Regions from separate parts of the Tardiphaga sp. 42S5 genome, predicted to be linked through region 2. Evidence: riboswitches for the same ligand, from Rfam matches in the RefSeq annotation. Region 2 holds a riboswitch; each other region holds the start of a gene.

Region 1 (3,274 bases), 1.9 Mb from region 2:
TTGACGTCGAAGCCGGCGACGAATTCGTTAGTCATGCCAAAGATATGGCCGCGGAACGTCGCGTCGAAGCGGTCGCCGATCTGCTGCTGGTCGTGGAAGATCTCGATATAGTCGCTGCGATTGATGCGGCCCGTTGCGGCGCTGAAGTTGTAGGTCTCGACGTCTTTCCAGTGCCGCTGGCTGTTCAGGTAGTACAGGGTGTTGCGCAGCGTAATGCTGTCTGTCACCTGCCACTCGGTCTTTACCTGGTTCCAGCTGTCCTGATAGCGGATGCTGCTGTCGCCGACATTGTAGTTCCTGAAGCGCAGGGATTCATCGAGCTTGCCGTTGATCAGCGGTGTGCCGAAATAGCGCGACGGGCTGCGATCGCCGTAATCCGTGGAGATCGTCCAGGTGATGTCTTCGGTCTGCTTGATCTGGACGGCGGCATGCACTTCGACATTGGAGGTGTTGTCACGATCGACCCAGCCGTCCGACATGTTGCCGGTCGCGGTGATGCGATAGGCGACATCCTTGTTGATCGGTCCACCGCTATCCACTGCAATGCGCCGGGTCATGTTGCTGTCGAGCGAGATTTCGGCCTGATTGCGCGGCACCCAAAGCGGCAGTTTCGAGATGACGTTGATGGCGCCGCCGACGGCACCTTCGCCATACATCACCGATGCCGGGCCGCGTAGCACCTCAACGCGCTCAGCTGACCAGGTATCATAGGGGAAGGTCAGCGTGCCCGAGCCGACATAGAGCCGTGTGCCGTCATACAGAGTCATCACGGTGCCGTTGCCGGTGAAGCCGCGGGTGTTGAAGGCGATGCTGCCATTGCCCGGCGCCGGGCTTGCGGTGAAGCCGGTGGCGTTCTGTGTCACGGCGTCAATCAGGTTCTGCTGGCCGCGTTCGGCCATGGTTTCTGCCGAGATCACTTCGACGCTGGCCGGCGTCTGCAGGCGCGTGAGGCCGAGGCGGCTGCCGGTGGATGTCGTGCCTGTGAGGTTGAGCGTCGGCGTTGCGAAGACAGGGCCTGTCAGCGTGGCAACCGGCGCGCCCGTATTGGCGGTGACATTGCGCTGCTGACGCAAGCGCGCGGCGCGCGTGGCCTTGCCTGATGTGGCGCGGCGCGCGCGCGTTGGCGTCACCGTCGGCTGCACCACCACTGGGTCGAGTACGTGGTGCGATTGCGCAGGTCGCAGCGAGCCCTCGGCGGGCACAAGGAAGCAGGACAGTGCGACAGAGGAAAGAAGAGCTTTGCATTGCTTCGATGCATGGGAGACGGAGGTCATGAACAGGACTCGCGGTTACGTGGCACGTCACCGCAAACCAAGTCGCCCCGCCGCTTTCAAACAGGCAGTGTGACTTCCACCAGGACACCCCGCCCAATGTGCTCGCGTGTGACCACGACTGGCGGCAGGTCTCCTGGCTCGCGGGTCAGTGCCTGTCGCCGCCTTCCCAGGTAAACACCCAGTGGCTCTTGGCGCAGGCTCGCCGCTTACAGTTGCGGGGGCAGCCGCGGAATCGGGGATCCCCTCACCGCATTCCCTTTTGATCCCCGAAGGGAACCGTCACGTTCACGTTAAGGTGAAATTTCCAAATGTGTCAATCAAGCTGCCAGTCATTCGCAGCTTGCTTTGGCGGGTGTTGATATTGCGCATCACCTGTCATCGCAGCGTCAAGCGATCTGCCTAGAGCCACTGGTGCCAGAGCCAGGATCAGGAGTTCGCCATGGCACTACGTTTATCCCGTCGTCGCTTCCTCGCGCACTCAGCCGCAGCAGGCGCAAGCTTCCTTGCGATGCCCTATCTCAGCCGCGCCGCCGATCGCCCGGTGGTGTCACATGGCATTCAGTCCGGCGATGTCGGGACGAGCAGCGGCATGATCTGGTCGCGCGCCGATCGTCCGGCGCAGATGATGGTGGAAGTCGCCACCACCGAATCCTTCAGCAATGCGCGCGCCTTGCCGCCGATTGCAGCGCTGCCCGAGAGCGATTTCACGGCGAAGCTGCTGCTCGATAATCTGCCGGCCGGGCAGGATATCTTCTACCGCGTCAAATTCCGTGATTTGTCGCATACCGCAATCGTCGGCGAGCCGGTGATCGGTCGCTTTCGCACCGCGCCGGCGGATCGCCGTGATGTGTCCTTTGTTTGGGGCGGCGATGTCGCCGGGCAGGGCTGGGGCATCAATGCCGATGACGGCGGAATGGTCACCTTCGCCACCATGCGCAAGCATAATCCGGATTTCCTGATCCACTCCGGCGACACGATTTACGCCGACGGGCCGATCCTGCCCGAAGCAAAATTGCCGGACGGCACGATCTGGAAGAACACCATCACGGTGCCGGAAAAGGCGAAGGTCGCCGAGACGCTCGACGAATTCCGCGCTGCGCACAAATACAATCTGCTGGACGACAACGTTCGCGCCTTCAATGCGCAGGTGTCGATCTTCGGCCAGTGGGACGATCACGAGGTCACCAACAACTGGTCGCTCTCGAAGCAGTTGCCGTCGTCTTACAAGGAGCGCGACATCACGCTGCTGGCTGCGCGCGGCGCCCGTGCCTTTCACGAGATGTATCCGATCTCGGTCAATCCGAACGAGCCTGGCCGCGTCTATCGTACTCTGAATTACGGCCCGCATCTCGATGTTTTCCTGCTGGACGAGCGCAGCTATCGCGGGCCCAACGGCCCGAATCTGCAGGAGAGCTATGGTCCCGATGCGTATTTCATCGGCCCGGAGCAGATGGCTTGGCTGAAGCGCGCCCTGATGGCCTCGAAGGCGACCTGGAAGGTCATCGCCTCCGACATGCCGATCGGCCTCGTCGTCTATGACAACGCTGTCGACAAAACCGGGTCTGAGGCCATCGCGCAGGGCGACGGGCCAGTGCGAGGCCGCGAGCTGGAAATCGCCGACATCCTGCGCTTCATCAAATCGGCCGGTATCCGCAACACGGTCTGGCTGACCGCCGACGTGCATTACACGGCGGCGCATTACTACAATCCGGAGAAGGCCCAGTTTCAGGATTTCGAGCCGTTCTGGGAGTTCGTCTCCGGGCCGTTCCACGCCGGAACCTTCGGCCCGGCGGCGCTCGACAATACCTTCGGCCCCGAGGTCCGTTTCGTGAAAGCGCCGGGGCCCGATAAGCAGAATTTGCCCCCGTCGGCCGGCATGCAGTTCTTCGGTCACGTCAAAATCGACGGCCAAAGCGGCCAAATGACCGTTACCTTGCGGGATCGGGCCGATATGGCCCTTTGGGCCACGGTTCTGGACCCGAAATTGGGCTAACCATTTG
Region 2 (3,274 bases):
GAGGACGCCGTCGAGGCCAAGCGCGTCGCTGATGCGCGCACGCATCGCGTCGATGCTCGCAGCAGCGGTGGGTTTGACGACGATGCTGTCGAAGTCGTCATGGTCGTGTTCTTCTTCCTCGCCGTGATGGCCGACACGAGCGGCCATGTCATCTTCGGCTGCGGCATTGAGGCCGATCAGCACCGATGGCGCGAGATCGCCCTTGGAGCGCACGATGCTGACACCGGGGCGCAACACGGCTTTCAGCTTGGCTTCGATCTCGGCGAGCTTTTCTGGAGCGACGAGATCGCTTTTCGACAAAACCACCAGATCAGCGCAAGCGAGCTGGTCCTCGAACACTTCCTCGATGGGGTCGTCGTGTTCGATGCCTCCGTCCTTGGCGCGCTGTTCGGCAACAGCGTCTTCGTCCAGCGTGACACGGCCTTCAGAGAGCGCCAGTGCGTCGACGACAGTGACGACGCCATCGACAGTGGCGCGAGTCTTCACCGCTGGCCAGGCAAAGGCCTTCAACAGCGGCTGCGGCAGCGCGAGGCCGGAGGTCTCGATGACGATGGCATCGAGTGGACGCTCGCGCGACAGCAGCTTATCCATGGTCGGCACGAAGTCGTCGGCGACGGTGCAGCAGATGCAGCCATTGGTAAGCTCGACGATATCGCCGGGCGCACAGGCCTTTGCCGCGCATTCCTCGACCAGACCGCCATCGAAACCGGCATCGCCGAACTCATTGACGATCACGGCGATGCGGCGACCGTCAGCCTGGGTCAGCAGCGAGCGCAGCAGCGTGGTCTTACCGGCGCCGAGAAATCCGGTGAGGACGGTGACGGGAACGCGGGACATTCAATTCTCCTGGGAACGCTTGAGCCAGAGCGGAAGTCCGGCTGCGATGAAAGCAACATTCGGCACGGCGGCCGCGATGATCTGGTTGAGGCGGCCCTGCGCATCGCGAAAAGCGCGTCCGAGTGGCGTCTCCGGCACGAGACCGAGGCCGACCTCGTTGGACACGAACACGATTGGATAGCGCGAGACATCGAGGAAGCGCACCAGGCGCTTGGCTTCGATTTCCGGATCGCGCTCGGCAAACATCAGGTTCGACAGCCACAGTGTCAGGCAATCCACCAGCACAACGCGCCCGACCGTGGCCTCACGCGTCAGCGCATCGACCAGCGCCAGCGGCTCTTCCACGGTGATCCAGCCTTCGCCGCGCTGCTTGCGATGCTGCGCGATGCGGGCATGCATCTCGTCGTCACCGGCCGTTGCAGTCGCAAGATAGACTTTGGTCAGGCCGATGCCATCGACCAGCCTCTCGGCGAAAGTTGACTTGCCGGACCGCGCACCGCCCAGCGCCAACGTGGTGGAGACCGCGGTCATTTCGGCGCACGCCCATCTTCAGGCGACCAACGCATCGGCGGCACGCGCGCGACCATGCCCTTGCGCAGCACCTCGGCGCGCTCGCGCCATGGCACCAGGCCGTAGTCGGCCTTCTGATAGGACTCCACGAAAGACACCAGCGCCGCGCTGCCGCTATCGGTCTGCAGATCGCCGAACAAGAACGTGTAGCCATCAGGGCTCGTCACCGCGACGGTTGCTGGCCGCTTGCAGACGCTAAGGCATTGCACCGGACGCACCATCACCGCGGCATCGCCATCGCCGAGCGCGGCCTTCACCGCATCGAACATGTCCGGCCCGACGATCGTGCCGGTTTCGGCGGCCTTGCAGCTAATGCACACACTCACGACAACGGGACCAGCCGGCACGGGGCGCGGCGGTTCGACCGAAATTTGTTCGCCAGAGATATCGGCGTTGTCGTGATCCATTACATGCTCAGTTCATGCCCTCGCGGGCCTACGAGCTTTGTTGGATCGCGCCGACAGCATGGCCGTCAGTTCGCTCCCGTCCGGTGCACCCCGCCCCGACGACGCCTCCAAAGCACAGTTCGTGATGGCAGGTCTCCTGGCTTGCGAGTCATAGCCTGTTGCCGCCTTCCCAAGAATTCTGAAGAATTCCCAGTGGCACCGGCGCGGGCTCGTCGCTTACAGTTGCGGGGGCAGCGCCGGCCTCAAACCGGCTTCCCTATTCACCTTCCACGCGGAAGGACCATCACAAAAGACGCTATCTGCCGGGTGCGCTGGGGTCAACCGCGCCGACGGACTGTCGCCCGAACCTGTTGACCTTGCAGGTCGTCTTGCGTCAGTTAGGCCGCGAAAGGAACCCTATGTCCGCCCATTCCCAGCCCTTGTGGCAGCCGCCCGCCATTGCGCCTGTTGACCCGCAGATCGCGGCAGGCATCCGTGCCGTCATCGACGGCAAGGCCAAGCCGCCGGGATCGCTGGGGAGAATCGAGGACCTTGCGCTGCAGCTCGGTATGATCCGGCATCCCGGCGAACCCCGCGGCGACAATGCTGTTCTGCTGGTATTTGCGGGGGATCACGGACTCGTGGCCGAAGGCGTGTCGCAATATCCGTCGGCGGTCACGGTTGCGATGGTGATGACCTATCTGGCGGGCCGCGCCACGGCCAATGCCTTCGCCGCGGCCAACAATATCGACGTCCGCGTGATCGACATCGGGGTCGCTGCGGAACTGCCTGTCCATCCGAAGCTGATCGACGCCAAGGTCCGCATGGGCACAGCCAACGCTGCGCGCGAACCTGCGATGACGGCAGAGCAAGCGGCGGATGCACTATCGCGCGGCTACCGGATCGCCGTCGGTGAGATCAAGGCCGGCGCAGACATCATCGCGCTCGGCGAGATGGGAATCGGCAATACGGCGTCCTCGGCATTGGTGGTTCATCGTCTCGCGCCGGCACCACTGGATGACTGTATCGGCGTTGGCGCCGGGCAGGATGACGCCGGCATGGCGCGCAAGCGCGCAGCGATCACGACGGCGGCGACGCGCAGCGATGCAACTGCGCCGCTGGATGTGCTGGCCCAATTCGGCGGGCTGGAAATCGCAGGCATGGCCGGAGCGATCCTCGGCGCGGCGTCGCAACGGCGGCCGGTGATCATCGACGGCTTCATCTCCAGCGCCGCGGCATTGCTTGCCGTTCGCCTGTGCCCGGCTGCACGCGACTATTGCGTCTTCGCACACCGTTCGGCCGAACGCGGCCATGACATCGTACTCGATGCGCTCGATGCCAAGCCGCTACTCGATCTCGGCTTGCGGCTCGGTGAAGGCACCGGCGCGCTGCTTGCGGTGCCGCTGGTCCGTGCTGCCGCGCTCATGCTGACCGACGTCGCCAGCCTCGACGACGTGCTGGCCGGAAAGATCTAGATGAGA
Region 3 (3,274 bases), 1.7 Mb from region 2:
CTCAATTCAGTTGTTTGTTGCGTATGAGTGAGTAACCAATGTCCAGCGTTGTCGAGTTGCTTTACTCGCGCCGCGCTCCGCAGGTCGCGGTGCTGGCGCTGATGTCTATCGGTTTTGCCGGCTGCAGCGCCGACATGCAGACACGGCTATCTCAGAATCCAAATTTTGACTCAGGTCAGTCCCGTGGCTTTGGCTGGCAGGGCGAAACCACCGGCTCGGTGCCGCAGCGAGCACCGCGCGCGCCGGTCGAGCGCCAGGAGCTGCCGCAGTATCAGCGCCCGGCCTATAATCCGCAGCCGCAGTATCAATCCCAGGCTTTGCCACCGCCGATCTCGGCGCCGCAGTCCTATCCGACAGCTCGTCCGGTTGCGTCGGCTGCACCCGTCAGCGGGGGCGGCAACGGTATGTATACGCCGCCGCCCGCACGTGCGCCGATCGAAACCACCGGCTCCACGGCACCGCGCTCGGTTGCAGCGACCAACGGCCTTGCCCGTGATGGCGGCACCTCGATCATCGTCGGCACCAGCGATACGCTCGATGGTCTGGCGAAACGCTACAACGTCTCGTCGGCTGCGATCCTGCAGGCCAATGGCTACAAGGGGCCGCGCGCGCTGTCGCCCGGCCAGTCGCTGATCATTCCGCGTCAGGGCGCCGCGGCAACTCCGGCCGTTGCTGCTGCTCCGAGCAAACCTGCCGTCGGCACATCGACCACGCATTTCGTCAATCGCGGCGATACGCTGATGAGCATCTCGCGCCGGAACAACGTGTCGGTAGCCGAACTCGCGCGCGCCAATGGTCTGGCGCCGACTGCCCAATTGAAGCTCGGCTCCAAGATCACGGTACCCGGTGCGCGTACGGCCAACGCAGCTCCTGTAGCCGCGCCGCTCGCTGCGCCCGTCGCAGCCGTGACGGCCGCTCCGGCTGGCGCGGTCACGTCCGCTGCCGTGGCCCGTGTTGCGTCTGCCGAACCCGCACAGAAGGCCCGCCTGGCAAGTGCCACGACGACGCCTGAAGAAATCGCGCCGGAATCGCCGACTAAAGCCGCTGACGCAACCGGCGCTTTGCCGACGTTCCGTTGGCCGGTGCGCGGCCGCGTGGTCACAGGCTACGGCGCCAAGACCAATGGCAAGTCCAACGACGGCATCAACGTCGCCGTGCCGGAAGGCACGCCGATCAAGGCTGCCGAAGATGGCGTCGTTGCCTATTCCGGCAACGAACTGAAGGGTTACGGCAATCTGGTCCTCGTTCGTCACTCCAACGGCTACGTCACCGCATATGCCCATGCGAGTGAGCTGATGGTGAAGCGTGGCGAGACCATCAAGCGCGGTCAGGTGATCGGCAAGTCCGGCCAGTCCGGTGAGGTTACTTCGCCGCAGCTTCACTTCGAGATCCGCAAGGGCTCGTCGCCGGTCGATCCGCTGCAGTTCCTCAACGGGGCGTAAGCGCAATCCACGAAGTGTAGTTCGCATTTAAGCAAGCCCGGCCTCGTGCCGGGCTTGCTGCGTTTGATCTCGGGGCTGCGGCCCACTCCAGCTCCGGAATCTTCAACGCGCTGCTGCGAGTGGGCAGCTTGCGCACGCAAGCTCGGTTGACTGCCGCGCGATGTTGCCCATATGTGAGGATGTCGTGGTTCTTCGGGAAGGTTTGCCCGAAGCTAAGAGGGAAGCCGGTGAGGCGTTAAGCCAAGGCCGGAGCTGCCCCCGCAACTGTAAGCGGTGAGCCGCTGTCCATTAAAGTCACTGAGACCTGCAAAGGTTTTGGGAAGGCCGGACAGCAGCATTGACCCGCGAGCCAGGAGACCTGCCTCGACAACATAAACGTCCTCGGGCGGGGTGTCCCGGTGGTGCGGTTGCGATTCCGCGACTGCCGTCGTGGAATCCAGACGTGTCACTTTGGCCTTTTGCCCCCAATCATTGGGGTTAAGCCATGTCTACTGTGTCAAAGTCTACTTCTTCAAAATCAGCTACTTCACTTCCTGTTGCTACATTGGGCACGCCACGGATCGGTCCGCGGCGCGAACTCAAGATGGCGCTGGAAAGCTATTGGTCCGGTGCAATCGATGAGAATGCGCTGATCGACGTCGGCGTCGGGCTGCGTGCCGCAAACTGGGCACGTCAGAAGTCGCTCGGGATCACGGTCATGCCGTCGAACGACTTCTCATTCTACGATCAGGTGCTCGATACCAGCGTCATGGTCGGCGCCATTCCCAAAGTCTATGGCTGGAAGGGCGGAGACGTTTCCTTCGCGACCTATTTTGCCATGGCACGTGGATCACAAGGCGCCGCGCATGACGAGGCCTGTACGCACGGCTCTCATGCGCATGATACGTCGCAAGGCGTACCAGCACAGGAGATGACCAAGTGGTTTGATACCAACTACCACTTCATGGTGCCTGAACTGGCGCAGGATCAGACCTTCAGTCTCGCATCGCGCAAGCCGATCAAGGAGTACGAGGAGGCGAGATCGCTGGGTTATCAGACACGACCTGTGCTAGTCGGGCCTGTGACCTATCTGAAGTTGGCCAAGAGCGCGGATGCGTCATTCGATCCGGTGACGCTGCTCGATGGATTGCTGCCCGTCTATGTTGAGGTGCTCGGGGAATTGGCCGATAGCGGCGCCGAGTGGGTGCAACTGGATGAGCCATGTCTGGTGCTCGATCTCGACGTGCCGGCCCGGCAGGCGCTGCAAAAGACTTATGCGGCTTTTGCCGAAGCGGTTCCGCAACTCAGGATCATGCTGAACACGTATTTTGGTGAGCTGGGCGACAACCTCGATCTGGCCCTGTCGCTTCCCGTCGCCGGGCTTCATCTCGATCTGGTCCGCGCGCAGGACCAGTTCGATGAAGTCGCTGCGAAGGCGCGGAAGGACATGATCCTCTCGCTCGGCGTGATCGATGGCCGCAATATCTGGCGGTCCGATTTGTCCAGCTTGCTCGATAGTCTGGAACCCATGGTCGATCTCCTGGGGAGGGATCGCGTTGAGCTCGCGCCGTCCTGTTCGTTGCTACATGTGCCGATCGATCTAGGCCTTGAGACTGATCTCGATCCGGACGTCAAAAGCTGGCTGGCTTTTTCGATCCAGAAGATGGAAGAGCTGGCCGCACTTCGAGCAGCGCTGGCTGGCAGCCGCGCTGATGTCGCTGCAACGCTTGCCGCGTCGGACGCCGCGGCGGCTGCGCGACTGGCATCGTCGAAGATCCACGATCTTGCGGTCGCCAAACGCGTCGCCTCTGTGGACGCGACAATGCGTCGTCGTGGCAGTGACTTTGTCACGC

What was found. Region 2 has a riboswitch for cobalamin ahead of SFY93_RS25725 (DUF1636 family protein). Riboswitches for the same ligand answer to the same signal wherever they lie in the genome.
Region 1: it holds a riboswitch for cobalamin, as region 2 does, so the genes downstream of both, SFY93_RS04855 (TonB-dependent receptor) here and SFY93_RS25725 (DUF1636 family protein) in region 2, are expected to answer to the same signal.
Region 3: it holds a riboswitch for cobalamin, as region 2 does, so the genes downstream of both, metE (5-methyltetrahydropteroyltriglutamate--homocysteine S-methyltransferase) here and SFY93_RS25725 (DUF1636 family protein) in region 2, are expected to answer to the same signal.

The regions. Positions count from the first base shown of each region.
Region 1 covers NZ_CP139027.1:1,019,364-1,022,637, forward strand. Annotated here, with positions in the region: gene SFY93_RS04855 (TonB-dependent receptor) at 1-1,274, opposite strand, end outside; cobalamin riboswitch at 1,381-1,570, opposite strand; gene SFY93_RS04860 (alkaline phosphatase D family protein) at 1,714-3,267, shown strand.
Region 2 covers NZ_CP139027.1:5,516,458-5,519,731, forward strand. Annotated here, with positions in the region: gene cobW (cobalamin biosynthesis protein CobW) at 1-837, opposite strand, end outside; gene cobU (bifunctional adenosylcobinamide kinase/adenosylcobinamide-phosphate guanylyltransferase) at 838-1,368, opposite strand; gene SFY93_RS25725 (DUF1636 family protein) at 1,365-1,814, opposite strand; cobalamin riboswitch at 1,924-2,114, opposite strand; gene cobT (nicotinate-nucleotide--dimethylbenzimidazole phosphoribosyltransferase) at 2,213-3,268, shown strand; gene cobS (adenosylcobinamide-GDP ribazoletransferase) at 3,269-3,274, shown strand, end outside.
Region 3 covers NZ_CP139027.1:3,862,855-3,866,128, forward strand. Annotated here, with positions in the region: gene SFY93_RS17890 (peptidoglycan DD-metalloendopeptidase family protein) at 39-1,442, shown strand; cobalamin riboswitch at 1,611-1,822, shown strand; gene metE (5-methyltetrahydropteroyltriglutamate--homocysteine S-methyltransferase) at 1,927-3,274, shown strand, end outside.